DNA from 3 places in the Paenibacillus sp. FSL W7-1332 genome. Region 1 is predicted to be linked to each of the others. Evidence: riboswitches for the same ligand, from Rfam matches in the RefSeq annotation. Region 1 holds a riboswitch; each other region holds the start of a gene.

Region 1 (10,298 bases):
GCAATGCGGAGCGCATCCAGAAGGCTGGCATCAGGGATAAAATACGGCGTCTGAATATGAATGGATTTCTTGGCGGACGAAATCATCTTGATATAACCATTCTTGATGTGCTCATACCTGGAATCCGGACCGCTGGTCACAATCTGAATCCCGACATTGCCAGGCGAATCGATCTTGGGGAACAGATTCGATTCATAATAAATATCGTGATGGTGCGAAGCCTGATTCCAATCGAGAATGAAGCGAACCTGCATCGCATAGACCGCTTCACCTTGAATGCGCAGATGGGTGTCCCGCCAATACCCGAACCTGGAGTTGAGACCCAGGTACTCATCCCCTACATTAAAACCGCCGACATACCCGATATCGCCATCAATGATAGCCAGCTTCCGGTGATTCCGGTAATTCAAACGCAAATTAATGAAGCGCAGCTTGGACGGGAAGAAGGCCTCGGCTTCTCCGCCGGCTTCGCGAAATGCTTTGAAGAAGCCCTTGGTTAATTGACGCGAGCCCAGCTCGTCGTACAGAACCCGGACTTTCACGCCTTCTTTTGCTTTTTTGGTCAACAGGGATATCAGCTTCTTGCCCAGCTCGTCGCGACGGATGATGTAGTATTGAATATGTATGTAGACTTTGGCTTCCTCAATATCCTGAAACAACCGTTCAAATTTCTTGCGTCCATCCGTGAAAATTTCAACGTGGTTGTCGTCCGTAAGGATCGCTTGATTCTCGTTGATATGCATATGGATCAAATCGCTGCTATCCGCAGCCGCTTGATTGCTGAACGGGTATTCTCCCTTATTCATTCCTTCCATTTGAGACAGCAATACCTTCTCGATTCCGGTTTTCTGCAGATCATCCCAATGAAAGAGACGGATTCTTCTTAAATTTTGGGCGAACAACAGGTACAGCGCAAAGCCCAGAATCGGGATAAAGGACAGCACCAGCAGCCATGCCCAGGTGGAGCCGGCATCCCGCCGTTCCCTGAACACGACGAACATGGAGAACACGATATTCAGTACGATGATCAGACCAAGAATGATGGATGTAACATGCATGTTTTATAATATCCTCCTACACTATAGCCTTACCCTTGCAATCCTACATATTATACGTGAGGCGTTAGGAGAAGTATATATCTCCAGGATGAAGTGAACGGAATGGTTATAAAAGCGATAGCACCTTAGGATGCGACACTCTGAACAGTGCAGATGGGAGCGATTTGTATATGGATACATGGTCATGATACGATGGTGAAAAAAATAGGAGAAGGGGCATGCTTTTTGCTGAAAATGAACAAGTTTTTCAAATTATGTCTTGCCGTGATCCTGGTTCTCATTATTATTTATTTGGGGTCGCTGGTGGATTTTATATTCAGACCGGTACTTTCGTTCTTCTCGATCATCCTCGTGCCGCTGATGCTGTCCGGATTCTTCTATTACCTGCTCAGGCCGCTGGTTGATTATCTCGAAAAGCGCAAGCTAAATCGCTCGCTGGCCATTCTGCTCTTATATGTCGTGTTTGCAGGTATCCTTACAGGTTTTATTATTGGAGTATGGCCATCCCTGCGGGATCAGATCGTGGCTCTTGTACAGAATGCCCCCGCTTTGTTTGCAAAGCTTGGCGAGCAGCTGCAGGAATGGGAGAATAACGGCTTCTTCAAGGATATATTCCCGGAGAACTCCAATCCGCTTACACAGCTAACCGATTATTTGAACCAAGGCTTCACGTTCCTCACGAATTATATTATGAACCTGTTTTCGTTTGTTTCGAGTTTTGCCATCGTTTTATTTACGTTCCCGATCATGCTGTACTACATGCTGAAGGAAGGCGGAAAGTTCGGGGAGATGATTGTCAGCTTTTTGCCTGACCGCTTCAAGGAAGTGGGCGCGTCGGTGCTGGATGAAATCAATAACGCGCTCAAAGGGTTTATCGTGGGCCGGGTCCTCATCAATCTGGCACTGGGCGTCTTGATGTATATCGGGTTCCTGATTATTGGTTTGCCTTATGCGCTGCTGCTGACGGTTGTCGCTGTCATTGCGAATTTCATACCGTTTATTGGAGCTATTCTTTCCTCGATCCCGATTGTGATCATCGGGTTCATCCAATCCCCGGGGACGGCGATCTGGTCGCTTGTTGTCATTCTGGCAGCCCAGCAGATTCAGGATAACTTGATCGGTCCGTATATCTTCGGCAAACAACTGGCAATTCACCCTATTACGATCATTATCCTGGTTCTGGTGGGACAGGATCTGGGCGGAATTATAGGGATTCTGCTGGTGGTACCGATTTACATGATCATTAAGATTATCGTAACCAGAGTGTATCAGCTGTTCTTTAAGGAAAAATGGCAAAAAGCATAAACGCGGGATAGACATGTGGCCGAAGCTGCATACTGGAGCCGCCTAAGAGCGTGGAATCGTTCTTGGCGGCTTTTTGTCTGTCCTGGATGTGAAGGGCCGCTTGACAATGGTATGAAAAAAATATAATCTTTAATTAAAGATATTAAAATTAAAGATTATGTATATCATACGAACCGAAAATCATGTAGGGAAACCTCGGTATGGACACGAAACGATGAGGAGTTGATGGATATGGCATTACAAACGGCAGGCATTCATCATATTACCGCTTATGCGCAGGATCCGCAGAAAAATGTTGATTTTTATACGGGTGTGCTTGGGCTCAGAATGGTCAAGAAGACGGTCAATTTCGATACGCCTGAGGTTTACCATTTGTATTTCGGGGATGAGGAGGGGCATCCGGGGACCATTATCACCTTCTTTCCGTCTTCTGCTTCACGAAGAGGGATACGTGGAGGAGGGCAGGTTGGGTATACAACATTTGTTGTCCCTGAAGGTGCCCTGCCTTATTGGGAACAGCGGCTGCGGAGCTTTGGCGTTTCTGTCATGAAAGCATTTCGGTTTAACGAGCATTATCTTCAGTTCTCCGATCGCGATGGACTTTCTCTTGAGCTGGTTGAGAGGGAGGAAGGGCCGAATAACGGCTGGTCTGTGGACGGTATTACTCCGGATACGGCGATCAAAGGGTTTGGCGGCGCGGTCCTGTTCAGCAGCAAATGGGAGGAAACGAAGAAGGCGCTGGAGCAGGTCATGGGACTGACCTTCATGGGAGAGGACGTTAATTATGCACGGTTTCAGTCAGCCGGGCCCTTCGGCAACGTGATTGATTTGCCGATGCGGGATATCCCTTTGGGAGCCGGAGGCGCTGGAACGACCCATCATATTGCATGGCGTGCTCAAGATGATGAGGAGCACGGCAATTGGCTTGAATGGGTGAAACAACTTGGCTTTTTGCCAACAGAGATTAAGAATCGCAACTTTTTCAGATCGTTATATTTCAGGGAACGAGGGGGAATCTTGTTTGAGATCGCAACCGATCCGCCCGGTTTTACGGTGGATGAAGATCTGGACTCGCTGGGGGAGCAATTGAAACTTCCTGCCTGGTTTGAACCGGAGCGATCCCGTATTGAGGAAGGTCTGGAGCCTATAGAAGTCAAAAATACAGGAGAGGGGCAACTCAAGTGATATCCATAGACCCGAATACTCAAAGCGAACGGGACATCTACAAGCTGCTGATCGGGAGCGTTGTTCCGCGGCCGATCGCTTTTGTTACGACATTATCGGAGGAAGGTGTGCTGAATGCCGCGCCGTTCAGTTATTTCTCCATTCTGACGAGCAATCCGCCCATGCTGTCCGTTTCCGTTCAACGGAAGAACGGCACGGCGAAGGATACAGCGAGAAATGCCATGCAAAGCGGCGAGCTTGTCATCCACATCGTGGACGAAGACAACGTTGAGGCCGTGAATGAAACGGCGGCGAACCTGCCTCCGGACGAGAGTGAGCTTGACCGAACCAAACTAACCCCCGTCGTAAGCGAGGTTGTTAAGGTTCCCGGCGTTCTGGAATCCAAGATTCGCATGGAATGCGTGCTGGAGCAGGTGGTCACGTTGAATGGCGCGGATCAGCTGCCTGCTGCCGATCTGCTGATTGCCCGCGTAGTCCGCTTTCATGTTTCGGAGGAGCTATACGAGCAAGGCCGGATTGACGCTGCCAAGTTGAAGCCTGTCAGCCGTATGGCGGGAAACATCTATTCTGCACTGGGAGAGATGTTTACGATCGAGTGGCCGGTATAACAACGGACGGGCGGATAAAAAGGTTAGGACGCAGCGAATATCAAGTTATGAATTCATATGCCGTCATTCGATACTACGTAGGTTTAAGAAAGAAAAGGGGCTTGTGGAATATCATGCCTGAAGTATGCAAACTCTACATGAATGTGGGGCTGATATGATGAATTCACAAAATAGGAGTGGTCGACAAATGAAGTTTGAATCCAAGGTTGTCATTGTAACGGGAGGCGCCAGCGGGATCGGCGAAGCAGCGGTAAGGCTTTTTGTGGAAGAGGGAGCCAAGGTTGTTATCGCGGATTATTCGGACCGGGGACAAGCAGTTTCCGATGAATTAAGAGGGGCAGGCTTTGAAACGCTGTTCGTTAAAACGGATGTAACCCAAGAACAGGAAGTTGCAAATATGGTGAAGCAGACGGTTGAGCATTTTGGCCGTGTCGATGTATTGTTCGCCAATGCAGGCATTGCTCATGATGCTCCTGCCGATCAGTTGTCGATGGACAACTGGCAAAGAACGATTGATATTAATCTGACAGGAGTGTTCCTGTGCGATAAATATGTAATCCAGCAAATGTTATCCCAAGGAACCGGAGGGGCGATCGTAAACTGCGGCTCAATCCATAGCCATGTCGGAAAAGCGGGCGTTACCGCCTATGCTTCCGCTAAGGGAGGCGTTAAGCTGTTAACCCAGTCGATGAGCGCAGATTATGCTCCTAAAGGGATCCGGGTTAATGCCGTATGTCCGGGATATATCGATACTCCTCTTATTCAGGGAAGAACGGAAGCGATCACCCAGCACCTGGTCGGCCTTCATCCGATGGGCCGCTTGGGACAGCCGGAAGAAGTAGCCAAAGCCGTGTTGTTCCTCGCCAGTGAAGATGCGTCCTTCATTACAGGCACGAGCTTGCTGGTGGATGGCGGATATACAGCCGTGTAAATAAAGCAAAGCCCCGATATAAAATCGGGGCTTTTTGTTGCAGGTGGAAAACGAAACTTATATAATGCTGACACCAGCGCTGCCGTAACCTGCCACTGCAGTGACAAGTGTTGCGCCAGCTGCGGTTGCCGAGAATACCATTAACAGGCGTGTATTGGCCGGCACCGGAATAGCCAGGCCTTCTACGAAGCCGTTGCTTACCGTACCGAGAGCGAGAACGCCCGTAAGAGGCGGAGCAAGCGTAACAAGAGCGCCTGGTACCGGTGCGAAAATGTTGCTTGTAGCCGGCGCACTGTACAGTTGTGCTGTAATTGTAACGGTAGTTCCCAGCAGGGAAAGCGCCACAGTAGTGCTAAAGGTAGCGGAGATGCCAGTGATGGTACCGGCTCGTGGCGTGTTAAACGCCATGTTAAGCAGAGTTCCAGCGGCTCCAGTGAGGTCAATCGTACCGCCAGCCAGCGTAAACGTATTGGCCGAGTTACCAAATCCTACGAGACCAACGGATCCGACTAATCCGCCTAAAACGGTGGTCAGAGCAAGCGGTATGCCGGATGCGAATGGGATGATGGCTCCTCCGGCGGCTGCTCCTGTAGCCCCTGTTGCCCCAGTAGCTCCAGTAGCTCCAGTAGGTCCCGCAGGTCCGACAGGCCCGACAGGTCCAGCAGGTCCAGCAGGTCCTGCAATACCAGTTGTCGGTCCGGCAGGTCCCACAGGCCCGATAGGTCCGACCGGTCCAACCGGTCCGATAGGACCCTGAGGACCTACAGGTCCACGGATAGCTTTTGGGCATCGACGCTTTTTAACAATACAAGCATGGTCTTTACGACCTCCGTGGCCTTTATGATCACCATGACCATGAGACGGGCAATGCTTTTTCTTCGCATGAATGACTTTTTTCTCTATTTTTTTAAGAGCACACAATTTTCTCTTTCTAGAAGAACGTTCCAAATGAAGCACCTCCTTTAGATTTGTTCTATACTACGCAAATACTCTCGGTACGGCATGGGTTAATAGCGCATAAATGATAGATAAACACCTATAATTTCCAGAATGTACGCTAGCCTCGGAGGCATTCATCTATTGACGAATAGCAAAACTATAGGATGAATTTCGGATTTCCCTACGATATTCATAGGCTCGGTACGCAGCGGTTCAAAAAAAAATTTGCGCTGTATTTACGCCGTAAATGTGTGGGGAAAGCTTTCACAATCCGAATGTAATTCATGGCATAAACGATCCACCACATGAATGAGTAAGGGAGGCATGGCAAATGCCTGCTATATAGCGAAAAATGAGACTGGAATAAAATTACTACATCGTTGGGGGAGAGGCTTGAATGAGGCATTTTTCATGCTTGTCATAGGCCCTGGAAGAGCGGAACTTCCGCCTCTGAATTTCCAGAAAAAGCGGTTAAAGGGGTTTGACTTTTCCTGAAGTTCCCTTTATCATGGACACACGCTTAGTTTCCGGCATACATTTTCCGGAAAGCGGGGGAACCAGTTTCATCAGGGGCGAGTCACTTGGAATCACGAGTGTAGGGTACCATCTTACCCGAGTCCGTCAGCTAACCTCGTCAGCAGTGGATGGGTCTTGCATACATAATGGATGTTCATAACAAAGGCCCTTAATTCTCTTTAGGGGCCTTTTCTCTATTTTTTGACCCCCTGCTGGCGGAGCTATGTCTAGATCCCCTGTTTGGTGGTCTTTTTGTATTCTGCTAAAGAGGAGGGGCAAGGCCTGCAAATGTTTAACCAAAACCAATTAAATCGGTCAGATGGCATTGGGTTTAAGCGTGGAAGGAGATGGATGAATCATCTTCCCTGAAGGTCCGACCCATGCAAGGTATCTGAATATGCTTAAATCCTAGTTAACATATGTGTTAACATGGATAATTTCAACATGCCATTTTTAAGAATACCAAAGTCATAATGAAAGGTTGTGGGAAGTTTTGAAGAGAGTGGTTGTACTGATGTTGTCATTGATTATGGGGGTGTCGCTTGCGGCTTGCGGCGACAAAGGGAGTACATTGGAGCAAGCCATTGAGCAGGGGTATATCACCGTGGGATTTGCGAATGAGAAGCCTTATGCCTATAAAGAGGCCAACGGGGAGCTGACAGGAGAAGCGGTTGAGATTGCGAGGGTTATTTTGGAGCGGCTTGGCATCAAGGAAATGAGGGGAGAGCTTACGGAATTCGGATCGCTGGTTGCCGGACTGCAGGCCGAGCGGTTTGATCTAATTACCGCAGGCATGTTCATTAATCCGGATCGCTGCTCTGCCGTATTGTTTGCTAATCCGGAGTACAGCATCGGGGAAGCCATTGCGGTGAAGCAAGGGAATCCGCTGGGACTCGGAAGTTATGAGGATATTGCCAATCATGACCAAGCTAAAGTCGCCGTTATGACCGGTGCGGTCGAAATCGGCTACATGGAAAAGTCCGGTATTCCTACGGACCGGATTGTGCAGGTCCCCGATCAAGCCTCGGCCATTAGCGCCCTTCAGGCAGACCGGGTGCATGCAATTACCATGACGGGGCCGTCCCTGCAGGCGATGCTGGATTCGGCCAGCGACGACAGCATCGAACGCGTGGCTGATTTCGAGCAGCCGATCATCGACGGCGAAAGCGTTCGCGGTTATGGAGCTACGGCTTTCCGCCAAGCGGATACCGAGTTCCAGGAGGCTTATAATGCGGAGCTTCAAAAAATGAAGGAGTCGGGCGAGCTGCTGGAAATTTTGCAGAAGTTCGGGTTCACAGAAGAAGAGCTCCCGGGCGAGATGACGGCCGCTGCCCTTTGCGGGGAATAGCATGCCGAATTCGTGGATTGATTTTCTCCCTACGCTGTTGAAAGGGGCGGAGATCACGATTGTAGTTGCTTTCTTTTCAGCCATTCTTGCGGTCGTGATGTCCTTTGCAGCCGGGTTATGCCGACTGTCGAAGCTGTGGATCATTCGCACGTTGACAGCCGGGTACGTGGAAGTCTTTCGGGGGACCTCCTTGCTGGTGCAGCTGTTCTGGTTGTATTTCGCCCTTCCGTTCATCGGCGTCGAGCTTCCGAAAATGCTGGCTGCGATCCTCGCGATCGGGCTGAACTTCGGCGCATACGGCTCGGAAATCGTTCGCAGCGCCGTGTTGGCCGTTCCGAAAGGACAATGGGAAGCCGCTGTAGCGCTTAATCTGAAGCCTTGGCAAAGACTGTGGAATGTCATATTGCCTCAAGCGTCCCTGCGAATGCTTCCCCCTTTCGGGAATCAGCTTGTGGAGCTCATCAAATCCACCTCACTGGTTTATTTCATCACGATGGCGGATTTAACGTATCAGGCGATGGTGCTCCGCAATAATTACATCTCCTGGACGACCGAGATTCTGGTGCTGCTGCTCCTCATGTATTTTGTCATTGCTACGCTCGTTTCGCTGGCAGTTCGACTGCTGGAGCGTAAATGGACAGCGGGGAGGTTATAGTCATGTGGGATTGGAACTATGTATGGGATATCCTGCCCCAGCTCTTGAGTGCATTAAAAATGACGGTATGGGTGACGATCTGCGCTTTCGCGGTGGCATTGATCATCGGATTGCTGCTTGCTTTTGCAGCGCGGAGTCGGTTTAAGGTGCTGTCACTAATAACCAAAGGAATGATCGAATTCATTCGCAATACACCGCTGCTGGTGCAGGTCTTCTTCCTGTATTACAGCCTGCCGCTTCTTACCGGAATCTCCATTCCGGCCTTCTATGCCGGGGTGATCGGTCTCGGGCTGCATTACAGCACATATCTGTCCGAGGTGTACCGATCCGGAATCGAGGGAGTGCCGAAGGGACAATGGGAGGCTGCCACAGCACTGAATTACACGAAAGCCCAAACCTGGCGAAGTATTATCCTGCCGCAAGCGGTGCCGCCGATCATTCCGGTACTGGGTAATTATTTGATTGTTATGTTTAAAGAGACGCCGATTCTATGCGCCATAACGCTTGTGGAGATGATGCTGACGGCCAAAAATATCGTGTCGCAGTCGTTCCGTGCATTTGAACCGTATACGATGGTCGGGATTCTGTTCCTGGTCATCAGTTATATCGCCTCATTGCTTGTGCAAAGGCTGGAAAAACGCATGAATCTGCAGCGTGGAAAATAAAAGGAGGGAATCAATTGAATGCCGTTGTGATCGATGAGCAGGCGGAAGCGTCGAAGGTGCCGCAGCAGGAGGGAAATCCCGTTACCGCTACGGGTACAAAGCCGATTGTGAAATATACCGGCGTGACCAAGTCGTTTGGTGATCTACAGGTGCTTAAAGGCATCGATCTGGAGATGCAGCCTGGAGAAAAGGTGGCTGTGATCGGTCCAAGCGGATCGGGCAAAACAACGATGGGCCGGATGCTGATGACGCTGGAAGAACCCACCGAGGGAACCATCGAGGTTGATGGTGAGCTGCTCTGGCATATGGAAGAGAAGGGCAAGCTGGTTCGGGCCAATGAAAAGCATTTGCAACGGATGCGCTGCAATGTCGGCATGGTCTTTCAGCATTTCAATCTGTTCCCGCACATGAACGTGCTTCGGAATGTGACGGAGGCCCCGCGCAAAGTGCTGGGTTTATCCAAGGAGGAGGCGGAGGAGCGGGCCGTCTCCATGCTCAGTAAGGTCGGTTTGGCCGACAAATTGAAGATGTACCCGTCCAATCTGTCCGGGGGCCAGAAGCAGCGGGTTGCCATCGCCAGAGCGCTGGTCATGCGGCCAAAGGTTATGGTGTTTGACGAGGTGACCTCGGCGCTTGATCCCGAGCTGGTCGGCGAAGTGCTGGAGGTCATCCGGGAAATCGCGGAGGAAGGCGAAATGGCCATGATGCTGATTACGCATGAGATGGATTTTGCGAAGGAAATCGCGGACCGCGTCATCTTCGGAGCCGAGGGAAGGATCGTTGAGCAGGGCACGCCGGAGGAGATATTCGATAATCCCCAGAGCGAGCGGCTGCAGAGCTTCCTGCAGCGATTCCGTTCCAACGGAAATTAGTTCTGGAAAGAGGTGATTGTATAGAATGGCTGTGGATACCGATACCGAAATTGTTTACCGAAGACCGAAAGCCCGGGATGGTACCCGGGTGTGGGAGCTTATACGCGACACCGGATCGCTTGATCTGAACTCTCCCTATTGCTACATGCTGCTTGGAGATTACTTCCATGATACCTGCATGATTGCCGAGCATGAAGGAGATATCATCGGTTTTAT
Region 2 (10,298 bases), 1.1 Mb from region 1:
GGGCAGCAAAGCGCCGAATCTTGCCATCACTTCTTTTAGCTTCGCAGCCGGGTTGAAGGACAGCTTGACCGCAGCGAAGGTAAAGACGTTCAGCAAGAACAGGAAAATCGCAGTCCAAACGGTTGGTTTTAGGACAAGATCTGCAAATGCCCCTTCAGGCAGCCCTTGCAGCTCATGATGAAGCGCTGCATACAGTGCGAGTGGAAAAAGAACAACATAGAGCAGCATGGACACGATCGCGTTGAAAAACTGGCTGCTTTCCGTTCCCGCAGCTGCGCCAAAGGGATTTCTTAATCCCTTCAGAAAATAATCCCCATAGAGCTGTCCGTACAATTTTAAGCTGGTCCAATAAGGATTGGATTCCTCTTCTTCAGAATGCTGCCGGCCTGCCGCTCGGAACGGAATATCCGGCGGGGTATATACCGGCAGAACGGATTCGGTCTGGCGTACATGAGGTAACTCCCCTCTACTGCCGGCATTTCGCCTAGTGACACTGTACGCCTCCGACGTTGCTGCTTGCTCTTTCATGGCGGCAAATACGGGCGAATCCTCGATAATCAGCCTTGCCCCGCATTTCTTGCAATACTTCCCATCTCCCGTTTCATATCGACATATTGGACAAGTCATACTCTGGCCCCCCTGTTCATACACATCCGCAAATCGAAGGATAGGTATTAGATAATGTACACATTCGAGTCGAAACGTTTGGCCCGTGCAAGGATGCTATGGAACATGAGGCGCTCTGGGCCCAGGTATTCTTTCTATGAGAATTTACATCTTTTTGCTAATAGTATAAGTTGACGTGTTATGAAATGGAAGGATTTTCTGAGGGACGATACTGCGCCTAACCCTTGGAATTGGTTAATACTATATGACTTGTTGATTCAATCTCATTCTGTGAAATGCTTGTGAACAATCAAATATTCGTTTGAATATCGGGTGTAAATCGGGTATATTATGACTAACAATCAAATCAACGTTTGAATATATATAGAGTAAAGAGCACTTATTGCTCCTATTCCAAGGAGGTTGTTCTTATGAATGTACGGACGATGAACGAAGAAGTCGCCCTCGAGCTGTGTGAAACGGAATGTCCTTCAACTGAAAGAATTGCTTCCTTAAAAGAAACGATCTCCGATGAGGATATGATCGGCATGGCGGAAATCTTCAAGGCTTTGGCCGACCCGACGCGCGTCAAGGTAGCTTATATGCTGGACCGCGGCGGCGAGTTATGTGTTTGCGATGTAGCTGAGGTTCTCGGAAGCTCAACGGCAACGGCCTCCCATCATCTGCGGACGCTGAAGAACAAAGAAATCGCCAAATCGCGCAAGGCCGGAAAGAATGTATACTACTCGCTCAAAGATGACCACATCCGGACATTGCTTCACATGACGCTGGAGCACCAAAAGGAGAAGATGTAGATGAGTAAGGACAACCATCAACATTCCCAATCCTCTCCGGAGACAAGCGGCGAACTTATTGAATACCGGGTACAAGGGCTCTCCTGCCCTAACTGTACACGTGAAATGCAGGAGGAGATTCAGAAGCTGGATCATGGGAACAATGCCCGACTGAGTTACAACAGCGGGAAGCTGACCCTCTCTCCCCATGTCAATCTAAGCCGAGTAGAAACCATTCTGAAAAGTGACGGTGCGCGCATCGTTTATGCTCCGCAGACAGCCTTATCGACCGCCAGTGCTGAAGTGCAGCCTATCCATTCATCGCATGCTCACGGATCGGCACAAGGACATGATCACGAACATGGCCATGATCATGCTCATGAACATAGTCATGGCGGCATAGGGAGTATGAAGTGGCTGCTGTCCATCTCCGCTGTTTTCTATCTCTTCACCTTTCTATTGGAAGGAAAAGTCGCCGAACCGGTTGTGATCGCATTATATGCAGGCGCTATGATTTTGAGCGGATATACGACATTTTTGCGCGGACTGCGTAATCTGACCCGCTTTAAATTCAATATGGATACCCTGATGACCGTTGCGCTCGTGGGTGCCGTCATCATCGGGGAGTGGAGAGAAGCCACATTGGTTGCCATTCTGTTTGGTCTTAACGAGCTGCTGGAAGGCTACGGCATGAATCGGGCCCGGCAATCGATGGAAGCGCTGCTGGCCGCAGCGCCCAAAGAAGCGGAACTATGGAAAGACGGTCAAACCCAGCGCGTGCCGATCGAGAGTCTCACTCCCGGGGACGTTGTCCGGGTGAGACCCGGGGAGAAGATCCCTTCCGATGGAGCCATAACCCAAGGAACCGGGGCGGTGAACGAAGCCGCCATTACCGGGGAATCGGTACCTGTTACGAAACGGGAGGGCGATGCTGTGTTTGGCGGCAGTGTCAGCACCGATGGTGTGCTCTATATCGCCATATCGAAGGCCTATGAGGATTCCTCCCTGGCCAAGATCATGCATCTTGTACAGGAGGCACAGGACAGCAAGACACCGACAGAGCTCTTCATCGATAAATTTGCAAAGTACTATACTCCCGCTATTATGATCATCGCACTGGCGGTTACGCTGATTCCTCCGCTGCTGCTGAATCAGCCCTGGATGACCTGGATCTATCAAGGGCTGTCCATCCTCATTGTCGGATGCCCTTGTTCGCTTGTCCTTTCCTCTCCGATTGCATTGGTCAGCGGGATGACCCGCGCGGCACGCAACGGTATTCTGATCAAAGGCGGGGTCCACCTGGAGCAGCTTGGCCGGCTGGAAGCCATCGCTTTTGACAAGACGGGAACCTTGACCAAAGGCGAGCCTGCCGTCTATGCAGAGACGGTATATGATGAAACTAAATTTTATGCCGTTGTAGGCGCACTGGAGCAATCGTCACTCCATCCGTTGGCTAAAGCCGTCATGAAACATCTGGAGATCAAGAATCCGCAGTGCATGTTCAATGAACCTCAACAGATAACGGTACTGCCAGGCGAAGGCATTCGGGCTGAAGTTGGAGGGAAATTGTTCTGGGTCGGAAGCGAGGAAGTGCTGAAGCATGTGAACGGCCAGCAAGATCATATCCGTGCCGTGGAGGATGACATTCGGCGCATGAAGGCCCAAGGTTATACGATTGTTGCTGCTGTAAGCGAGGATCGCGTATTAGGCCAGTTCGGCCTTGCCGACGAGATCAGACCGGAGACGGCAACCGTCGTCCGCAAGCTTCACGAGGCCGGTATCACGGATACGGTCATGCTGACAGGCGACCATGAGCAGTCCGCACAGGCCATCGCGAAACAATCCGGTGTAGCTCGGGTATTCGCAAGCCTCCTGCCGGAACAGAAGGTTGCCAAAATCAAGGAGCTTTCTTCCCGCAAAAAAACCGGCATGGTTGGCGATGGTATTAACGACGCCCCTGCATTGGCCGCTGCCGATCTGGGTATCGCGATGGGAAAAGGGACTGACAGTGCCATAGAAACCGCCGACGTTGTATTGATGCAGGATCACCTTGGCAAGCTGCCGGGGGCCATCAAAACCGCAAGACGGGTCAATCAGATTATCAAGTGGAATATCGGGCTTTCCTTGTCGCTGAAGGCCATTGCTTTGCTGCTAACGATCCCGGGTTGGCTGACCCTGTGGATTGCAATCATATCGGACATGGGCGCCACCATTATCGTTACCTTGCTTGGTCTCACCATCCTGCTTGGCAAGGATCAGGAGCTGAAATCAGGATATTAATATAACCGGAGCCTCGCCCCTTCAGGGCAGCTCCGGTTTTTTAGTTCGTCATTTGGCCACTAGCTCTGATCTTACGCCATAAGCATATATCAATTTTTACATGATTTTGCGATAGGGTGAAACATTTCCCATTATTTAGTCGTTTATATAGGCGGGAGTGTAAAACATAAGGAGGAACTGATATGAAATCCGTGCAACTCATCAAATTAGCAGGTACCGCATCCATAGCCATGTCTTTATTGCTTACGTCCTCATCGCTCGCAACGATTTCTGCCCATGCGGCAGCAGCTTCCACATCACAGAGCAAGGCAAAATGGAGCACGCTGGACGTGAAACATAAACCTTATACGAATAAAGGCGTCGTATTCATTCCATTGAAGGAAGTTTCCGAACAACTGCAGCTGCAGTTGACGATCCCGGGAAAAAAAGAGCTGTATATTAACAGCCCGACACAGTCTGTTCGCATTATCATCGGACAGTCGCGCGCAGTCAATGCCAAGGGGACCCCTCTCAAGCTTGAGGCGGCTCCGGTCGTGAAGAAAGGCGTGACTTATGTTCCAGCCAGTCTGATTACCAAAGCTTTCGGCATCCCTCTGAAATATGACAGCAAATCCGGGCTTAGAACGACCTTTGATGCTTGGTCAAAATACGCCTATGCTTCCAAGGCCAATATGCTGTTCTGGGTAAATCGCGAGAATGGTATGCTCTCGATGGGTAAAGCCGGATCCACGCCAGCCCAAGTTGGTATAATCCCGGTTGAGGAGATCGATCAAGTCAGCTTAAGCGCACATCGCATCAATAGCACTACCTACGTGGTCGACTTGTCCAATTATTACGGCGAACCTCATATTCATGAGGGAAGATACCGGGTGCTCATTCAGGACAAGAAAATCCTGAAGCTATCCAAAACCAATCATTCCAATTTTGCCGGGATCAACTACCATCCGGACCAATTCAGCTACAAAGGCAATATTGCCATGATGAACGGCAGTACGCTTGAGCTGGTTCATCCGATGGGCAAAACGGTCAAAACTTATGACCTGACCGCGCTCACGGGAGTAAAGGATAGTTTTATCGTAGAAGCGATTGAACAGGACTTCCTGCTCGTCCGACCATACACGAAGGCGACCCTGTATATCGTCCATCCGACTGGCAAGACAGCCGAGCTTATCTATCCTGAGCTTCTGGACGAGGAAACTATCAAGGTCATAGAGGAAATGCCGCCGAATGAGGTGGGCTTCATTGGTGACGGCCTTACGTATCTCGGATATGCCGGCGGCAAGCTGACGTTCCAATACAACAATCCGTTTCTCGATCAAAAAGAAAAGCTGACCTACACCCTTCCATTCTAATCGATATGCAAATAAGTAGAAGACCGGCCGGATTCATTTACGAATCCAACCGGTCTTCTTCATGTTCGTCCTTTTTGGAAAGGCTGCTTTAATTTATTGTATCATTCCGCTGTCTGAAGAGCTTCCCTGAATTCCTCTGGCGATGCATTCCACCATTCCTCGTTACGCGAAATCAGCAGCTCGCGCAGTGCCTTCTTCTCGACGTCGCCAAGACCATCCAGAATGATCTTGCGCTTCATCGCCGCATCCATTTTATTCACATGATCGGCGAGGATCTTCCAGCCGCGACGGGCCTCCTGGTCGATCCACATTTCACAGGCGGTCATGCCTGCATAATGCTGTCCTTCCGCCGTACGATCTACAGCCACCCACACGATCCATACCTGTCGTCCATTGGGCACTTCATCCCGGTTCATGCTGAAACGGATACCCTTCTCCACCTTACTCTTGGCATGCATGGCCCCAATATCCACTCGGGCCTCGCCATTATCGATAATGACGGGTGACAGACTGTTCAGATCGATGGAGCCTGATCCAAACCCTTTATGCTTACTCTTGCTATTAATAATATTCAAAGCAATCGGTTTCTTCGCACCCTGCTTCTGCTCTTCATTCTCCACTGCTGCCGACCTCCTATATCAGAGCCGATGCTTACGTATCAGCTGCTAAATTGATAACCATGTCCCAATAATTTTATTTTAACTAATAATCCCCCAAAAGCAAACATATACATGCACTAGATGCTTGTCAACGGGAGGTTGTTCGATATGGTCCCACCACGTGCCAAAGTCTTTCTATCATCCCTGCTTGCCCTAGGTTTGCTTGCAGGATCGATGCCGATATTTCTGAATCCAGGGTCCTCAGCGTCTGCTCTTGCCCCAAATGCGGGCAAGCCCTCCGCCTCTGCCGTGGAGAAGGCCCCGCTCTCACCGCCTAAGGTGCAGCCTAATATTCCTGCTCCGGCCTTGAGCGACCGGCTGGTGGAATATCATATGGATGTTCGGTACGAGCCTGAGGAGAACAAGCTTAAGGGCAAACAGACACTCACTTGGACTCATCCAGGCAAAAAAAGCGTAAACGAGCTGTACTTTCATCTGTATCCCAATGCTTTTGCTTCCAATGACACGACTTTTATGAAGGAATCGGGCGGCAGGCTTCGTTCCGATCCCATGCCAGATGACGGATACGGCTCCATGACCATTACCAGCGTGAAAACAACCGAAGGACTGGCCCTGACCCATCGCCTTCAATTTGTTCAACCTGACGACGGCAACATCAAGGATCACAGCCTTGCCAAGCTAAGGTTGCCTAAACCCATCAAGAGCGGGGAGAGTGTTACCATTCATTTGGAGTTCGAGGTCGAGCTTCCCAAAATATTTGCCCGCATGGGAACCACCGAGAATTTTATCATGGCTGGCCAATGGTTTCCGAAAATTTCGGTCTATGAACCGGCCGGTCTTCGCGGAAGAGCAGAGGAAGGCTGGAATCTTCATCAATACCACGGCAACTCCGAATTCTATTCCAACTTCGGCATTTACAGCGTTCGCATTCGAGTGCCCGAAAATTACATTGTCGCCGCGACCGGATTCCCTACCAAGCCTGCCCAAAAATCAAACGGGGAAAAAATTTATCAGTTTTACGCGGATGACGTACATGATTTTGCCTGGTCGGCATCGCCAAACTTTGTCACGGCAGAAGAAGCATTCTCCGCACCAGGCGTACCTGGCGTCCGCATCAAGCTGTATCTCGATCCAGCCCATAAAGACTTAAAAGAGCGTTACTTTGATGCCGCCAAGTCGGCACTCGCTTCGTTTGGAAAATGGTACGGAACCTATCCGTACTCCACGTTGTCCATCGTCGTTCCGCCTGAATCGGGCAACGGTGCAGGCGGCATGGAATACCCGACGCTGGTCACAGCCTTCGGTGCCAAGAACGATTCGCCGGGATATGAACTGGAGCGGACCGTTATTCATGAGATCGCCCATCAATATTTTTACGGAATGATTGCAAGTAACGAATTTGAGGAAGCGTGGCTGGACGAGGCCTTTGCAACCTATGCAGAAGAACGAGTGATGGAAAAAGAATACGGTATTACCTCCAATACGGCGGCTCAGGGAGCATCCATTACTTCCCCTGCACCGCTGAAGATGGAATCCTGGAAATACAGCTCTCACGAAAACTACGCACTGAATGTATATACGAGGGGCAAGCTGGTGCTGCAAGGCATCGAACGGCAGGTCGGTCCACAGATGATGGGCAAGATTATGCATACCTATGCCCAGAAATACCGGTTCAAGCATCCAACCACATCTGACTTTCAGAAAGTCGTCGAGCAAGTAAGCAAAACGTCCTGGCAGTCGTATTTTGACCAATATGTATATGGAAGCCAGATGGCGGATGTCGCCATCGACGTGATCAAAACCAAAAATAAAGGCACGGCTGAAAATCCTCGGTATGAGTCCACGGTCCAGATTACGAGCAAGGACGGGGATATCACCGATGTGCCGATCGTGTTCGCCTTTGAGGACGGCAAAACGGTGGAACGAACCTGGAGCGGCAAAGACGGCAAAGTGGCTTACACCCTGGAATACAGCTCTCCGCTCGCCTGGGCCATGGTTGATCCGAAGTACTCCATCGTCCTGGAGAATAAACACATTAATAACTATATGAAGGCAGGAATGGATCCGACGGTGGTTACACGCTGGAATCTCAGTATTACCAAGCTTGTGGAGACGCTGTTCGGCAGCCTGTCATGGTGAGGGGGGAGCACATGAAAAGTTACGCAGGCCAAGGGTGGATCAGTGTTAAAGACCAGCTATACGTCACGATTCTGCTCTTCTTATACCGTTTGCTGTGGGGATATTGCCTGTACCGACTCGTAAAATCGGCAGTCGTCCCCCTTCTGATGCGATATCCGGATTCCGCCCCTAACGAGCTCAGCCGTCTTTTATTCTTCTACGAGGGCGAGATGAGCCTGTCCTTGAGCAGCACAGTACACACTTACGGATGGCTTTTGGCCGGTTTGCTCCTGATCCGGATGATCCTCACCCCGCTCATTCGGGCCGGCATCTTCTACAACCTTCACCAGGAAGCCAAGGGCGAGCGCGGTTTATTCTTCTTCACTGGCATGCGGAAACTGTGGAAACCCGTAACGCTATTCTATCTGGTTGAGCTTATTCTCACCTTCGCACCCGGTTACTGGATTCTGCCCAAGATCCTCCCGATTCTGCTGAATGGAATTCAGGAGCCTGTACTGCTGCTTCATGCACTGCCCTATGCAGCTGGCTGGTTCTTGTACGCCTATCTGATCCGCCTGTTATTGCTCTATATGCAATTTGGCCGTACCGGCGATTCCAGCATGATCAGCTCTATCCATGCGCTCTTCCGCCGCTTGGGCACAGCAATGCTGTTATCCATCACCATCGGCGGATCCGCCTGTATCATTCTGCTGCTCCTGAGCTCGGCCTCGCTCTTCTGGGCCGGGTTGATCGGCTTAATTATTCAGCAGGCCTCTTATTTCCTGAATGGACTTTTCCAAATTTGGGCAATGTCCGCTCAATATCATTTGTGGAGAGATTCCTCCTCACAGCATCCTTAATGGTTACAATTCGTCACCCTAAAATAATGAAACACGCTCGTGAATAAGCTGTAATCAGAAGCGACACGTTTCTATCCCGCGCTAGATTTTACAGAGAATAAGAGTTCATTTATCCTCTATATTACAAATTTCTGAACGCCAAATTACAAAAAAACCTGTTCCCTCAAGATGGGGACAGGTTTTTTTGTTTAAAAATAATGTTTCCTCGTTTGCCAAATTGTTAATACTCTGCTAAAATAACGAATATGTTAGTAACAACTTTGTCATCTTTATTGTAACTTTTATGTAGGAACGTTGTAATTCGCTAACTATGTTGGAACGTCAAACGTCAATGAATGGGTTCATCAACATTTCAAGGAGCCGAATTCCCATAACGATATGGGAAGCGGGGGATCCGTTTTGGGTGAATTGATCTCGCAAGAGAGGGATCATAGGGGACCTTCAACCGAACCCTTAAGCTAACCTCGCAGGCAATGGAAGGAGCTTTTGTTTTGAATAAGAAGTTAACGGCTGTTTCTCTAGGCCTCGCACTCGCACTCACATTAGGGACCGGAAGCGCTTTCGCCGATTCCAAATTAAATACTGCAATCAAACCAGCCATTGGTGTTTCTTACAAAACAGGTGGAACTACAACGAATGGATTTGACTGCTCCGGATTCACCAGCTATGTTTACAAGAAGCTTGGTCTTAGCCTGCCCCGCACGTCTGCAGCTCAATACAAAGTAGGTACGGCCGTATCCAAGAGCAACCTGAAAGCTGGCGATCTCGTGTTCTTCAACACATCCGGTAGAGGTGTATCTCATGTGGGTATTTATGTCGGGAGCGGCAAATTCGCTCATTCTTCATCTTCGCGCGGTGTCATTATCAGTCCGCTGAGCCAGAGCTATTACGCTAACCGATATGTAGGCGCTAAAAGAATTATGAGTCAGAATACGTACAAATCTGTAGCTGTGAACTACAATTAATGTTGGAACTTAATTGATTTACTCTTACAAGAAAGCCCTGGGTTTATGAGATTGTGCCGATCTCATCCAGCGGCTTTTTTCTTTTGTTGATTGTGTGTATACCTTTATAACGTTCAGGACAGCAAAAAAGTTCCCGCTTTTCGAAAAAAAATAAAATTTATTATACAATTTCACTTCACTTCGCCATGTCTTCACATCATCTATCCTTTATATACCCTTCTCTCCCTTCATTAAACACCCATTTTGGAAAAATATTGATTTTCCTTGGTGCTTCGACAGCTAATGCTATTGAAAAATAGCGAAATTCACCAAGAAATAATTGCCAATCTCGCTTGCTGTCTGATAGAATGGACGCAGTAACAACTTTGTCATTAATGTAAGTGCTTTAATATATAGATGGCTATGCCTCGCGGCATCGAAAAGGAGCTTTCCATGCTGAAGAAAACATTATCGACAGCAGCCCTAAATATCACGCTGTTGTTCACTTTGGGCGTTGGCAGCGTCTTTGCTGATCATGCGCTGGATCAGGAAATCGATAAGGTTCTGGGTACAAGATACAGCTACGGTGGTACAACCACGAGCGGTTTTGACTGTTCCGGCTTCACCATGTATGTTTATGCTAAACTCGGTCTGAAGCTCCCGCATCAATCCGGCTCTCAATTCGACATGGGGACAAGCGTGTCCCGTAAGGAGCTGCGCGCTG
Region 3 (10,298 bases), 2.4 Mb from region 1:
TCACCATCGGAACAAGGGGAGATGTACAGCCGTTCATTGCCCTTGCCCGAGGTCTCCAGAACAACGGACATGACGTGGTTATATGCACATCGCAGGATTTCGAAGGCTTCGTTCGAGGGCATGGTGTCGGTTTCGCGCCAATACAGGCAAATATTATGAAACTAGCCCAATCTGCAGAAGGGAAACGCATGCTGGGCAGCAATCCCTTCGAGATTATGAAGCAGATGAAAAAGCTTATATATCCTATGATGCAGCAAATGCTCGATGACCTGTGGACCGCTTCTCAAGATGCGGACTGCCTCATCTACCATCCCAAAGCATTCGCTGGATATGATATTGCCCAAAAGCTGAATATTCCCGTATTTGCGGCCCATCCAATTCCGATCATTGCACCGACAGGCGCTTTCACCAATCCCATTTTACCTTTCACCTTCAGGAATCGATGGTTAAATGAAAAAAGCTATCATCTCAACCGTTTCATGCTGTTATCCTTCAAAAAATTGTTGAATACATGGAGAAGAGATACGTTACATTTACCTCCACGAAGTCTATTCTCCGATGATCTGCACGTAAATGGACGCGATATTCCGGTGCTTTACGGTTGCAGTCCTTCGATTATTCCATTTGATCCGAAATGGAAGGATCGCGTCTGTATGGAGGGGTTTTGGTTTCTGGAAGATACCGATTGGGACCCACCAAGGGAGTTGGAGTCTTTTATCGCGTCAGGATCCCCGCCAATTGTTATCAGTTATAGCAGCATGCCTCTAAAGCATCCGGACCATGTGCTCGAGATGACTATGCAGGCTTTACGACAAACGGGGCAACGCGGCATCATTCTGGTTGGCTGGAGTGGAATGCAAGTATCCGGTAATGGGGCCGAGAACATCCTGTGTATACAGGAAGCACCGCATGCATGGCTGTTTCCGCGAGCTGCAGGCGTTATTCATCATGGTGGAGCAGGGACGACAGCGGCCGTTTTGAGAGCAGGTAAGCCGATGACCATATCCCCGTTCAATGCGGATCAACCCTTCTGGGCCAAGCGTATGTATGAGCTAGGTGTATCGACAAAGCCGATTCCTGAAAAATCAATGTCAGTAGCCAGTTTGGCTGAGCGAATAGCGGAGCTAACCAGTCATTCAACATTGACAGCCAATGTAATGGCACTGTCAGATAAAATTTCAGAGGAGAGAGGTGTTGATCGAACTGTAGATTTTATTGAGAGACGGCTACACCATCACTTTTGAGAGAATTCCTTTAACAAGGGATATGTGTCCAAAAGTTAAGGTGTTAATGGACAAGAAAATTCTTGATTGGGAACCCTGAGTTACCCAATCAAGATATGATCTTCCGCATAACCAATTTTGGATGTGCGTTTTTTCTGAGCCAATGCGTAAGCCAGTGTTAAGGGACCCAGACGACCGGCAAACATCGTTATCGTTACAATGACTTTCCCTACGGGGGACAATTCACTTGTCAATCCCATCGACAAACCGGTGGTGCTAAATGCTGATGTCGCTTCAAACAACACTTCCAAGAAGTGTTCTTCGAGCATACCTTCGGAGATGGTCAGCAACAGGGAAACGCCCAGCACGACCACCAAAGAACTCATGACAACCGCCAGGGCGCGCATGACGGTTTCTCCTGCTATTTTGCGTTTGAAGGCATGGATTTGACCGCCCCCGCGAAAGGTTTGAATCGTAGCTAGGATGAGTACAACAAGCGTATTGATCTTAATACCGCCGCCTGTTCCTCCGGAAGCAGCACCGATGAACATCAGAATAATAATGAAAAACTGAGAAGCCGCCAGCATGCTACCGATATCTATCGTGTTAAACCCCGAGCTTCGAGGCGTTATGCCTTGGAAAAAAGCAGCCAGCACTTGTTCGCTTTCGCTCAATTGGCCAAAGGTTGACGGATTCCAGCTCTCTAAAAAGTATATAAATAGAAAACCGAGCAGGGACAGCGTTCCTGTTCCGACTAGGACAACCTTGGAGTGAAGCGAAAGCTTCTTCCATGAACGTTTTTGGAATACATCCACAATGACGATATAGCCGAGGCCTCCAATGATAAATAGCAGGACAATCGTAATATTGACGATCGGATCGCCGACAAAGGGAGAAAGGCTGTCAGACCACAGGGCAAATCCGGCATTGTTGAATGCCGAAACGGAATGGAAAAGTGCGTAGTAGGCTGCCTGTCCCCACCCGACGTCCTGTTGCCAACGGAGCGTAAGGACAATCGTAGCCAAGGCTTCAAACGCGAATGCAATGAGTACCATATACATGGATAATTTAACCAAACCTTGTGCCGAGGTCGAATGCGTGGTTTGCTGAATAATCATTCGTTGCTTCAAGCCAATCCTTTTCCCCAGAACAATGGCAACCATAACGCCAAAGGTCATAAAGCCGAGCCCGCCAATTTGAATCAAGATCATGATAATGACTTGTCCAAAAGTTGAAAAAACACTACCGGTATCCAAGACAACGAGCCCGTTTACGCATATTGCTGAGGTGGCTGTAAATAAAGCATCCAGCAGACCAATTGACCTCCCGGTGGAGGAAGAGTAGGGCAGCGCGAGCAATGTGGTCCCGATTATTATTAAAGTGAAAAAGACAAGCATGACGAGTTGAGGGGGACTCATATTTTTTTTAAGCTTGTTGATAAACAACTCCATTGTGTCAGGAGCGGAATGTTGTGTATTTCGATCTTTTGAATTCATAAATGTTCTTCTCACAAGTTCCACCCCCATTCTTTATTGATCGCCGGGTTAATCAAAGAATTTTCTGTTTTGGAAAAAAGACGACTCTACCACTTTTCCGTGACTTATTTTCAAATATTGGATCTCGTGGTCTGTTTTTATTTTCAGCAAGCCGGTGTCAAAATCGGTATTTAACTCTTTGAAAAATAGACCTTCGGCTATTGGATCGCCCCCGGATTCCTTACCGCCAAGCAGATAATGAGAACCCTCCCTGAACACAGTGACTCGAATTCCCCGTTCATGGGTGTCAGTCATTTGATCATCCATCCTTTGAACCGCTACAATGTGCAAATCCGTTTCGCCGATCTGGTTTAGGAGTTCGTTGACAAACGAACCACGCGTAATTTCTTGCCACCGCGTTTGACCGGATTGTCCGATGATTAGCTGGGTAATTTGATGATTCTTGGCGGTTTCCGCTATGATTTCCGAAGCTTTGCGATCTTCATTCGTTTTGACAATGAAGGTTGCCCCATACTCGTCGCATTTCATTTGCCACTCAGCCATATACCTTTCTTGTGCCTGATCTAACTCATCTTCACGCAAGGGTATAACGCTCAACACAAACAGGGGACACTGAAGAAGTCTGGCTAATTCGCCACCTCGACGGATGAGACGTTCTCCGTTTGGACCGTAATACACGCATACCAGTATCTTTTCATTGTTAAGCAGAATAATCATTCCTTTCTTTTCTAAACACAACAGCTTTAACAAAAAAGGCCTGGAGGCAGAGAAAAATCTGCTTCTAGGCCTTGGCTGTACGGATCATGGACAAGTCAAAGTAGTAAGAGTGTTCTTTCCCAAGACGCTGACGAGGTTAGCTGTCGGATTCGGGATTGAGAGTTCCCGTTCCTTCTTATCCAGAAAGAATTCACCCCTAAAGCTTAGTCGCTTTGTTGGTTCCCCCGTTCCTCATAGAGGATTAAGCATTCATGCGTATGAAATTTATCGTAATAAATATTATGCTAAAACATGCTGAAAGTAAACAGTTAGCGATCAGTCAACAACATCATATCATTGGATTGCAGCAAAAATTATGCTTTGCTATGGTATATACTACGCAAAGAAGTCTACGGGGTTTCATGGTCTGTCGTATCTGAAAGGGGAAAATAGGATGGCTAAAGGCAAATCGGAGCCGCTAAAATCATTAAAACAGTTTAACCTATCATCTTCACGTCTGATCCTTCTTGGTTTCGCCGCACCGATTGTAATCGGCGCGATCTTGTTAGCCTTGCCCATATCATCGTCATCAGGTGAAGGTGTAGGTTGGTTAAACGCTTTGTTCACCTCAACATCTGCAGTGTGCGTAACCGGATTGGCCGTAGTGGATACAGGAACCGACTTTTCCCTTTTTGGTCAAATCATGATCATGTGCCTGATTCAAGTCGGCGGTCTTGGTTTCATGACCTTCGGAGTTTTGATCGCCGTTGTGCTTGGAAAGAAAATTGGACTGAAAAATCGACTGCTCCTCCAAGAATCCACTAACGCATTATCAACGCAAGGCGTAGTGAGGCTATCGCTAGGTATTTTTCTGATTGCGCTCATTATCGAGTTCGTCGGAGCAGCCTTGTTAATTGTTCGTTGGGAGGAGGAACTGGGCTTGGGGCAAGCTATTTATTATGGGGTGTTCCACTCCATCTCATCATTTAATAACGCTGGCTTCAGTCTTTGGTCAGACAGTTTGAGCCGGTATGTGGGAGACCCGCTGGTCAACATCGTCATCACCCTGCTTTTTATCATTGGTGGGCTTGGATTTACTGTTGTTCTGGACTTATGGAAGCATAGAAGGTGGAATAAGCTGTCCCTTCATTCAAGAATCGTTTTGTCGACTTCAGCATGTCTATGTTTAGCCGGGTTTATCGTAATTTTCATTATTGAGTTGTTCAACTCCCGTACGTTCGGCTCTTTGAGCTGGGGAGAGCGAGTATGGGCGGCTTATTTTCAAGGCGTGGTGACTCGTACGGCCGGGTTTAATACCATCGACATAGCCGCGATGATGACGACTTCTCAGTTTTTCATGATTTTCCTCATGTTTATCGGTGCTTCCTCCGGATCCACGGGAGGCGGGATCAAAACCAATACATTTGCCGTGCTGTTATTCACATTGATTAGTATTATTAAGGGGAAGCAGGACGTGCAGTTGTTAAATCGACGCATCCCCCAATCGATTATCCTCCGATCCATAGCCGTCATGGTGATCTCAGTGAGCGTTGTGATTGTTGCTACATTCTTGTTAACCATAAGCGAGCATAGCTTGCAAAAGGACTTTATGGAAGTTCTGTTCGAAGTGACCTCAGCCTTCGGCACCGTTGGCCTATCGATGGGATTGACGCCTGAGCTGTCTCCTTTTGGTAAAGGAGTCATCATTTTGACCATGTACATCGGCAGACTCGGCCCCTTAACGCTGGCCTTCGCGCTGTCGCAAAGAGTAGTCAAACAAAAGTACCGGTTGCCTGAAGAGAAAGTGCTTATTGGTTAAGAGTGGTCGATCTGCAAATCGGGATACGAAAAAATAAGGTTCAGCTGGAGTCGTTTAATTCGATCTCCGGGGCTGAACCTTATACTCGTTTTATGTTCTGTTTTGCTTATACGGAGGGTTCTTACATATCTGCCCCGTCTTTTTCCTTCACGGGGCTGGCTAATCCAAACTTCTTAACCAAAGGTTTGATGGTTAACCCCTGAACGAGAAGTGAGAAAAGGACAACGCTAAAGGTGAGAACGAGTATATCATCGCGTTCGTCGAAGGTTGGGGGCAAGCTTAAGGCGAGAGCGATTGACAAGCTGCCCTTTAACCCTCCCCAATTCAAAACCACCTTCCATGAAGATGGGAAGGATTTCAGGAAGTACAAGCTTACGTAGACGGCCAATGTTCTTCCGAGTAGAACGATAAGAATGGCTGCTCCGATTAACGCCCACTTGTCCGCGAAGTTAATATGCTTGATTTCTAGACCGATCATTAAAAAAATCAATGAATTTGCGATTAACGTGATGACGTCCCAGAACGAATTAATATTCATCTTGGTTGTATCCGACATCCCGATGCGCGCTCCGTAACTGCCAAAAATCAAGCCGCCCACGACAACGGCAATGACGCCAGATACATGGAAATGTTCGGCAATAAAGAAACTTCCGAAGAACAGGAGCATGGAGAAAGCTATCTCCAGCGGATAATCATCATAGAAGCGAATGAGCTGTGAGAACAGATATCCTAACACGCCTCCAACAGCGATACCGCCAATACTAAACTTCAAAAAGAGCAATACACCGCTGCCTATTCCCGCCCAACCCATTTCCATGTACGTGAGCAAATAAACAGAGGAGATCTGAAATAACACAACGGCAATTCCGTCATTAAACAGCGACTCCCCTTCGATGATGGTTACAATTTTCTTCGGTACGCCTAATGATTTGAAGATGGAGATGACACTGATCGGGTCCGTGGCACTCATCAATGCTGCAAAGGTAAATGCAACAATCAAAGGCAATCCCATAAACCCATACATGGCTAGAGCTATAAGAAGGAAAGAGAGCAAGGTGCCGCCAAACGCGAGGGCAATCACCGGCTTTCCTTGTTTACGAAGATGCGAGAACGGAAGCTTTAATGTTGCATCTCCAAGAAGGATAGGAAGGAACAGGGAGATAATGATTGCCTGAAACACATTCGATTGGGTTATAAACGATTCGGCTTCATCCAACACAGGCACATGGATCAAACCAAGCAGCAGGCCTACAATAACAAGTGCAATAGAGTAGGGCTGATTCATTTTTTTGGCTATCGAGATAACACCCATCGATATCGCAAGCAAAATCAGCAACTGCACGAAAACCTCATTAAAATGATGCATACGGCACCCCTCATCAAAGGATTAAATCTCCATTTATTGTAACCTAAAGACTCCCTAACACCAAATATATTGACATATGGGGATTTAGGGAGTACTTTTATGAATATAAAATAAAATTATTCACAGGATCACAAACGGCCTGATTAAGGATGTGATATGCAACATGCCCAAAAAATTCTCGGATGAAGAACGTGAATGGATACGCCAAAAACTGCTGACGGAGGCACGCCATCATTTCGAAACGGCGGGCCTTCGCAAAACGAGTGTTGAAGATCTGACGAAGGCCGCCGGCATTGCCCAAGGCTCGTTCTACATGTTTTTCGGATCGAAAGAGGAATTATATTATGAACTGATTCTGGAGGAGGAGCAGCGAATTCGCAATGCCGTTCTTGATTTATTCCCTCCTGAAGAGGTCTGCAGTAAGGAAAGCATTAAACGGTTTCTCTTATATTCACTGAGGATGATGGACGAGAGCCCAATGCTTCGCCAGATGATGGATCGCGGGGAGATGGAGTTGTTGTTCAGGAAATTGCCGAAAGACTTGCTGGAGCGTAACTTTACGGAGGATCAAGACGCGCTCTTGCCTGTGATTACGGCTTGGCAGAAGGCTGGCATTTTACCTGGTACGGCACCCGAATCCATCGTGGGCATGATCAGATCCTTGGCACTGCTTACGCTGCACCAAAAAGAGATTGGAGAGGAGCAATTTACATCTACGATCGAATTGCTAGTCGAGTTATTATCTGCCGGCATGCTTGCGGTGTCTAATGCGCCGAAGGGAGATGGAGCGTTGTGATCGAAGTAAGAGGGCTTCATTACACGTATCCGAATCGAAAAGAGCCCACCCTGCATGGGCTTGATTTTGTCATCCCGCCTGGCGAAATCTTTGGCTTTCTCGGCCCGTCCGGCGCTGGTAAAAGCACGACGCAAAAACTGCTGATCGGTGTTCTGAAAGGTTATCAAGGAAGCATAAAAGTCATGGGCAAAGAAATCAGGGATACCGGTCCCGATTATTATGAGCGAATTGGAGTAGCTTTTGAATTCCCGAATTTCTACAGTAAATTTTCGGTTCTTGACAATTTAAAGCTCTTTCGTTCCCTTTACAAGGGGGAGACGGAGGATCCCATGAAATTGCTGGAACAAGTCGATCTAACAGATGCCGCAAATATGAAGGTTTCCCAGCTATCCAAGGGCATGAAGATGAGGTTGAATTTCTGTCGGGCGTTACAGCATGATCCAGAAATCCTATTTCTGGATGAACCTACTTCCGGATTAGACCCGGTCAATGCCCACCGAATGAAGGAATTGATACTTGCTAAAAAGGCTGCCGGCAAGACGGTTCTAATAACAACGCATAATATGCAAGCGGCAGAAGAACTTTGCGATCGGGTAGCCTTTATCGTCGACGGTGAAATCAAATTAATCGATTCACCCAGAGAGTTGAAACTTCGTAAGGGAAGAAAGGAGGTCCGAGTCGAATACAGTAGGGATGGCGAATTAAAGGGAGCGGTATTTTCTCTGGATGGCATCGGTGAGAATAACCAATTTCTTAAGCTGATACAGGATTATCCCCTCGATACCATTCATTCGCAAGAGGCGTCGCTCGAACAAATTTTTATTGAGGTAACCGGGAGGCAGCTTGTATGAAGGGCCTAAGTTTATTTGTATTCGATCTGCGTTTCCAGTGGCGCCACGGATTCTATTGGGTTTATATGTTTGTCTGTACCTGTTATTGGATTCTGTTCCGATTCGTACCCGAGGCCTACCAGGAGACAACAGCGATTGTGTTGACATTCAGCGATCCCGCAGCCCTGGGGCTTATCATGGCAGGCGGTATTGTCCTGCTGGAGAGGGACCAGGGCGTCCACGATCCGTTGTTTGTAGCGCCGGTACACATTCGGGAATATTTGCTGGCGAAGGCTGCGTCCCTGTCGGTGTTATCCCTTGCGGCAGGCTGGGTGATTCATATGGCGACCGGCAGTCTCCCGGAATATCCGCTTGCTTTTTCCGCCGGTATTGTATTAACATCAACCTTCATGACCTTGCTGTCGATTGGCGTGGCGGCACGCCAACGGACAATTAACGGTTTTATTCTGATGGTGCAGGTCTACGCGCTGCCATTCATCCTTCCATTGTTAAGTTTTCTTCAATTGTGGCATGAAGACCTGTTTCTCGTCCTTCCAACCGAAGGAACTCTCCGGTTACTTGTGTCTCCCAGTGACGGCTTATCTATTGGCAGCGTTCTATATTCCATATGTATTCTGTTGATTTGGAACTTTGCGGCTTACATCTGGGCGCAGCGATCCTATACTCGACATGTGTTGATGCGCGTAGGTGAAGGAGGGGGCATTAATGGAGAGATATAAAGCCCTCATGATCATGGATCTACGGCATGCGTGGAAGGATCCCGTTCTGATGGCAGCTATGTTCGGTCCGCTGCTGCTTTTGTTTCTATCGAGGTTTGGATTCCCGGTTGCCGTTAATTGGCTCGATGTAAACTATTCGTTTCATTTGGAGCCGTATCGCGGCTTTGCGGCATCGTTATTAATTGTTACGATCCCCATGCTGTCAGGAATGCTCACCGGTCTCCTTATTCTCGATGAACGCGACGAGAATGTGATTGCATATTATGCGGTTACCCCACTAATGCGTAAAGGTTATTTGCTATATAGAGTGACGCTTCCTTTTCTGTTATGCACCGTATTATCCATTCTATATCTGTCTTTTTCGACTTTATCGGATATTCACTGGGCTAAATTGGGTGTTTTGCTGTTGCTGGCATCGGAAGCTCCAATATTCTCGTTGTTCCTTGCCGCTTTCTCAGCGAACAAGGTAGAAGGATTAGCCTTATCTAAAATAGGAGGGCTGTCCATAGCCGGACCTGTGGTGGCCAACTTCGTTCCAGGAACTTGGCAGGTGTTAGGCGCTTGGCTCCCAACGTATTGGCCTGCAAAAGTGCCCTATCTGATCACGCAGAATGAACCTATGTTGGCAATCGTTTTCTTTTCAGTCGGATTGCTGTTACATGCCGCCTACTTATTTTTTATGGTATCTGTGTTTAACAATAGACAATCTTAAATGGGGCGACCAAAGTATAGGTTCATGTGACATCTGAGCAGAAAGCAGCCGATCTGAATGATCGGCTGCTTTTGCTATGGTCTAACAATCGGTTATACCATTCAGCCCCCGAAGTAAACGTTACGTTTTTGATGGGTACATCGAAAGTAAGATTGTTAAATGTTCAATGTCAGCATAAGGCAGAAGCAGACTATGGCTAATAAATGGTATTGCATATTGAAGTTGACTCGTTTATTATGGATATTATACATCCATAATAATAGCAATCTTAAGAAGAAGAGCTAGGAAGAGGGGAGGGTACATGCTGTTCTCCAGAAGTACAGCAGGCTCAGGAACATTCGGGAAGTGAGCGTATACTAAACAATAAGGGATACATGTTTTGCATCATAATTATGGATAATATAGATCCATTAATGAAAAAACCAATGAATCAACCAACTTTCGATGTGGTGATCATTGGAAGCGTCGACGGGTTTCACAACCGCAACCATAAACTATAACGGAAAGAGAGATGGAAGTTATGAATGATTTTTTTAATGAGGCTATTTGGGAAAAGGCTTGGAAAGAACATGGCGAACGTGTTGTGAACAAGATGAAAAAGGCCGGAACCGACCCGACCC

Evidence for each region. A riboswitch is a leader RNA that binds a small molecule or an ion and turns the genes downstream of it on or off. The one in region 1 is predicted to bind cyclic di-AMP.
Region 2: linked by a shared signal. The riboswitch ahead of MKX98_RS00495 (C40 family peptidase) and the one ahead of ehuB (ectoine/hydroxyectoine ABC transporter substrate-binding protein EhuB) in region 1 are both predicted to bind cyclic di-AMP.
Region 3: linked by a shared signal. The riboswitch ahead of MKX98_RS18530 (universal stress protein) and the one ahead of ehuB (ectoine/hydroxyectoine ABC transporter substrate-binding protein EhuB) in region 1 are both predicted to bind cyclic di-AMP.

Annotation. Positions count from the first base shown of each region.
Region 1 covers NZ_CP150209.1:6,546,759-6,557,056, reverse strand. The annotation lists gene cls (cardiolipin synthase) at 1-1,058, opposite strand, end outside; gene MKX98_RS29875 (AI-2E family transporter) at 1,284-2,363, shown strand; gene MKX98_RS29870 (ring-cleaving dioxygenase) at 2,595-3,548, shown strand; gene MKX98_RS29865 (flavin reductase family protein) at 3,545-4,156, shown strand; gene MKX98_RS29860 (SDR family NAD(P)-dependent oxidoreductase) at 4,344-5,087, shown strand; gene MKX98_RS29855 (exosporium glycoprotein BclB-related protein) at 5,145-5,798, opposite strand; gene MKX98_RS29850 (hypothetical protein) at 5,849-5,971, opposite strand; cyclic di-AMP (ydaO/yuaA leader) riboswitch at 6,534-6,679, shown strand; gene ehuB (ectoine/hydroxyectoine ABC transporter substrate-binding protein EhuB) at 7,057-7,890, shown strand; gene ehuC (ectoine/hydroxyectoine ABC transporter permease subunit EhuC) at 7,892-8,545, shown strand; gene ehuD (ectoine/hydroxyectoine ABC transporter permease subunit EhuD) at 8,548-9,210, shown strand; gene ehuA (ectoine/hydroxyectoine ABC transporter ATP-binding protein EhuA) at 9,225-10,082, shown strand; gene ectA (diaminobutyrate acetyltransferase) at 10,108-10,298, shown strand, end outside.
Region 2 covers NZ_CP150209.1:102,770-113,067, reverse strand. The annotation lists gene MKX98_RS00530 (hypothetical protein) at 1-627, opposite strand, end outside; gene MKX98_RS00525 (metalloregulator ArsR/SmtB family transcription factor) at 1,038-1,421, shown strand; gene MKX98_RS00520 (heavy metal translocating P-type ATPase) at 1,422-3,680, shown strand; gene MKX98_RS00515 (copper amine oxidase N-terminal domain-containing protein) at 3,863-5,032, shown strand; gene MKX98_RS00510 (YwhD family protein) at 5,134-5,652, opposite strand; gene MKX98_RS00505 (M1 family metallopeptidase) at 5,800-7,791, shown strand; gene MKX98_RS00500 (hypothetical protein) at 7,803-8,630, shown strand; cyclic di-AMP (ydaO/yuaA leader) riboswitch at 8,979-9,118, shown strand; gene MKX98_RS00495 (C40 family peptidase) at 9,122-9,595, shown strand; gene MKX98_RS00490 (C40 family peptidase) at 10,031-10,298, shown strand, end outside.
Region 3 covers NZ_CP150209.1:4,150,502-4,160,799, reverse strand. The annotation lists gene MKX98_RS18540 (glycosyltransferase) at 1-1,244, shown strand, start outside; gene MKX98_RS18535 (TrkH family potassium uptake protein) at 1,325-2,620, opposite strand; gene MKX98_RS18530 (universal stress protein) at 2,768-3,469, opposite strand; cyclic di-AMP (ydaO/yuaA leader) riboswitch at 3,547-3,694, opposite strand; gene MKX98_RS18525 (TrkH family potassium uptake protein) at 3,870-5,234, shown strand; gene MKX98_RS18520 (cation:proton antiporter) at 5,356-6,600, opposite strand; gene MKX98_RS18515 (TetR/AcrR family transcriptional regulator) at 6,764-7,396, shown strand; gene MKX98_RS18510 (ABC transporter ATP-binding protein) at 7,393-8,247, shown strand; gene MKX98_RS18505 (ABC transporter permease) at 8,244-8,966, shown strand; gene MKX98_RS18500 (hypothetical protein) at 8,953-9,678, shown strand; gene MKX98_RS18495 (class I SAM-dependent methyltransferase) at 10,199-10,298, shown strand, end outside.